One region of the Exiguobacterium sp. ZWU0009 genome, then DNA from elsewhere that is predicted to be linked to it. Evidence: predicted binding sites of a transcription regulator. Region 1 holds the regulator's gene; the other holds the start of a gene.

Region 1 (2,207 bases):
TTTCACAACTTTTCCATTTTGTCATTGTTGTGCGATTGGTACAACGATTTTGCTTTTTGAGATGACGTGTTTTGTCTCGACATCATTATTTTTGATCAACCAGTTGACGTATTCTTCATCTGACATCGAACCATCATTGTAGACTTCAGCAATTTGTTCGACTGTAGCGTTCTCATCGACCGTAACGGAAGCGGTCATCAGTTGCGCTACCTTTTCATCCGGGCGTGGTGTGAGTAAAAAGATCACGAAGGCAATACTTAATGCATAGAAGAGAATTGAAAAAGCATGAGTACGAATCGTATGAATCATCATGAATCCCTCCAAATATGAAATGAATGATTTAGAATAAATGTTCGCGGAACAATTGTTCGCATAACTCATAATAAACACAGAACCCGTGTTCGGTCAACACAAAATGTCGAACAATTGTTTGTACGCTCATTTGTTCTATGTTATAGTGAATCTAGAAACATATATTCTTACATTTCAAACTTCAATCCAGAAAGAGGTGGCAATTCGTATGCGGAAAATGTCTAAGCGCCAACAAGAGATTCTCGACTACATCGTCTCTGAAGTGAAACTGAAGGGGTATCCACCATCAGTTCGTGAAATCGGAGAAGCAGTCGGACTCGCGTCTAGCTCGACGGTACACGGTCATTTGGATCGACTCGAGAAACGGGGAATGATTCGCCGTGACCCGACGAAACCACGTGCGATTGAGATATTGCTTGATAAGCCTGAAGAAATCACGGAAGCCATCGTCCATGTTCCCGTCATCGGGAAAGTCACAGCGGGTCTTCCGATTACAGCGATTGAAAACATCGAAGAACAGTTCCCACTCCCTGCACATTATGTAGGAAACGAAACGGTCTTCATGTTAACGATCGATGGTGAATCGATGATTAACGCAGGTATTCTTGACGGCGATCGTGTCATCGTGCGCCAACAAAACACAGCAGAAAACGGAGAAATCGTCGTAGCTATGACCGAAGATAGCGAAGCGACGGTGAAACGGTTCTTCTTAGAAGATCAACAGGTACGTCTACAACCAGAAAATGACTCGATGGATCCGATGTATTTCGATAATGTCTCCATTCTTGGTAAGGTAATCGGCGTGTATCGGACGATTCATTGACGGAGGGACCAGTTACGACTGGTCTTTTTTCATGCCTTCAGGAAATGTACATGATACCGTCAATACCGTCGCACTGACGGGTTACGTTGCGTATTCGGTCGCAACGCAACAAACCGATTGGTTACCGACCGCCATTGGCATCGCTGTTGGTACTCTTTGGTTGTCACCCGACCTCGATTTAAAGTCAGAACCGTATTATCGCTTTGGACCATTTCGAGTCTTGTGGATGCCGTATGTCAAGATCATGCCTCACCGATCGATCTGGTCACATGGACTGATCATCGGAGACATCATCCGGCTTCTTTACAGTGCTGCGATTCTGATTCCGCTACTATTTTTAAGTCTATATTTTCAGGTTCTTGATTCTGCTACGATTGATTCGTGGTTCGCTTCCTTGCCTGCATTCGTCGTCGGTATCATGGTGGCAAGTACGATTCATATCCTACTAGATTATTCCAGCAGTTGGTTTCGACCTAAAAAAAGAAAAAAACGTCGTCGGTAACACCTCTTTTGCTTGCTTGCAAGCAGAATGAGGTGTTTTCTTATCCACTTTTTCGTATCTTTAAACATCAAAATAAAAAATTTCCATTCCTATATTTCAATTATATGTATTGAAAACGTTCTCAATTCGGAGTAATTTAAAGTAGAAAGGCCATTATCTGCTTTAATCCAAAGGGAGGGTTTTTGCATGAATAACTTTGTATTGGAAATGATCGGTACGATGATCCTCATCCTGCTCGGGGATGGAGTCGTCGCCGGTGTCGTCTTGAAAAAGACGAAATCGGAAAACAGCGGATGGATCGTCATCACATTCGCTTGGGGTCTTGCCGTCATGACAGCAGCATTCGTCGCTGCTGAAAGTGGAGCACACTTGAACCCCGCATTGACGATTGCACTTGCTTTGAACTCTGACCTACCGTGGGCAGACGTTCCGATCTACATTGCCGGACAACTTGTCGGAGCTTTCATCGGCGCCATTCTCGTTTGGCTTCATTACATGAAACATTTTGAAGCGACTGATGATCAAGCTGCAAAACTCGGTGTGTTCGCAACAGGTCCAGCGATTCGTCAT
Region 2 (2,207 bases), 850 kb from region 1:
CAACGGATGAAGAATCGGGTTGTAAGTGGACGCTGCATGCGTTACGTGAGAAAACGATCGTCGGAACGATTACCTTCACATGGAATGGATCGACCGGAAACTTACGTTACACGACGACGGATGAGGACGATCAGCGCGGGTACATCAGGGAAGCACTGACATCGATTCTATCGTATCTCGCGCGGACGTTATTACTGACGCGTGTCTACGGCGAAGCAGGCAGCGCGGCGGTCTGGCGTCGGAACGGATTCCAGTTGCAAGCGAATCGATATGCACGCGAACTCTATCACTAAAGCCCCGCCTGCTTGAGTAGGACGGGGCTCGTTTGTGATTAGACCGTTGTTTTGGACCAGTTGAAATGATCGCAAATCGCTTCAGCGCTTTCGCGTGCACTTAGTTGTTCCGTATCAAGGAAGAGATAGTTGACGTCCGGTAGTTCGCCTGGCAGCGAACGTGTCCGGTATCCGTCTGTCGTCTCGCGTAAGTCCTGTTCAGAAGCAGCGAGATCGCGCTTCGTTACTTTATGCGTCAATCGGTTTTCGGTCGTATTCCGGTGCAGGCGTGTTGCGACTGGCGCATCCAGTTCCACGATATAGACGTCAGCACCTGCTTGTTCGAATAATTCGACCGTCTCTTCGATGAACTCGAGACCACCGCCTTCGACGCCGAATAGACAGAGGAATGTAAACAGAACACCTTCAAGCGAACTGTTCGCCATTTCCTTGAACATTTCGCGGCGGATCGTATCCTTTAAACGGTGGTGTGCGGGTTCTGAGAAATCAAAATAAGGCAATAACAGGTCGATCGTCTGGTGGTTATGGAAGACTTTCATCTCCGTCAACCGTTCGATTTCCTGACCGATCGTCATCTTTCCGACCGCTTGCGGACCAAGTAACAAGACAAATTTCATGGACGAACCTCATTTCCTTTTTCTGCTAAGAATAGCACATTCCGACGAGTGACATAACTAGAACGTTTGTTCGTAATTTGATATAATTCAGGTATGAAGTCCCGTCGTGTCCTTGTCTGAAGGAGGACAATCATGCAAGAACAATGGAAAGCCGTCATCGGCTATGTAGGTATATATGAAGTCTCATCACTTGGTCGCGTAAGGTCGCTCGACCGGACGATCGTGACGTGTCGCGGTGTCCAGCAACGCCGAAAAGGTGTCTTGCTCCGTCCACGGCTCAATCTGGAAGGGTACCGGAAAGTCACGCTCTATCAATGTGGTCGAGGAGAGCGGGTGCAGGTCGGTTTACTCGTTGCACAAGCTTTTCTAACGATGGACGTCACAGAAGCACAACTCGTTCGACGCAATGGTAAACGAGCTGACGATCAGTTGTCGAATTTAGAAATTCTACCTTCAATCGATCAGCAGTATAACGAACTGCTTGGTGAGTTCGATCTCTTGTTAGGTCAACATGTGACGCTGTCACCGTTTCAGATTCGAACGATTCGCGCGCAGTACGAAAAAGGGAAAACAACCCGTCAATTGGCAGAGCAGTATCAGGTGACGGAGAACCGGATTCGCAACATCATCGATAAGAAGGAAGCGAAATTTATTAGCTAACTAAAAGTACCGGATATCAAATGAGATATCCGGTACTTTTAGTTAGATTTTTGATTTGCGATATCCAGCACTTACAGCTGCACCTTCTGTACAAAAAACTTGTTCAGGGTCCGTTTTACTATAAAACCTTTGATTAGGAAGGTGATATATTTTCTCACCTGAACTAGAGATATTACCCCGAATATTTAAGCAAGTCTTAGCTTTAGCGTCTGCTTCTGCTTTAGCTTTAGCGTCAGCTTCTGCCTTAGCTTTAGCATCAGCTTCTTCCTTAGCTTTAGTATCATTTTTTTCTTCAGTGTTATTTTTATGATCATCAGAGTCCAAGTCTTTAGTAGATTGATGACTCTTTGTATTATTGTCTTTATCGTCAGAGTCATCTTCTCCAAAAATAGCGCCACAAGCGCCTAAGAAAATTAAAATAATGAAGATGAGACAACCACAGCCACAACAGCCGCCTTTTTTCTTTTTCTTTTCTTCCATTGATTCATTAACCCCTTAAATATAAAATTACCTACCAAAAAACATTTTATTTCATATTAAATGATAAGTAAATATTGTAATTTAAAGATTAATACTAGGAAAAATGTAAAAAATTAATTTTTTATAGTTTGTTGTAACGAACTGATCCGCGACTCAA

What was found. Region 1 encodes LexA, which represses DNA repair genes until DNA is damaged. Its sites were predicted from a motif close to CGAACATATGTTCG; they were not measured.
Region 2: the regulator LexA is predicted to act here: its motif matches at 970-983, upstream of L985_RS01835 (NUMOD4 domain-containing protein).

Annotation. Positions count from the first base shown of each region.
Region 1 is NZ_CP018057.1:1,174,998-1,177,204, reverse strand. Features, by position in the region: gene yneA (cell division suppressor protein YneA) at 22-309, opposite strand; gene lexA (transcriptional repressor LexA) at 521-1,135, shown strand; gene L985_RS05990 (metal-binding protein) at 1,167-1,637, shown strand; gene L985_RS05985 (MIP/aquaporin family protein) at 1,824-2,207, shown strand, end outside.
Region 2 is NZ_CP018057.1:327,002-329,208, forward strand. Features, by position in the region: gene L985_RS01825 (GNAT family N-acetyltransferase) at 1-293, shown strand, start outside; gene L985_RS01830 (AAA family ATPase) at 332-910, opposite strand; gene L985_RS01835 (NUMOD4 domain-containing protein) at 1,043-1,570, shown strand; gene L985_RS01840 (sunset domain-containing protein) at 1,613-2,050, opposite strand; gene L985_RS01845 (methyl-accepting chemotaxis protein) at 2,164-2,207, opposite strand, start outside.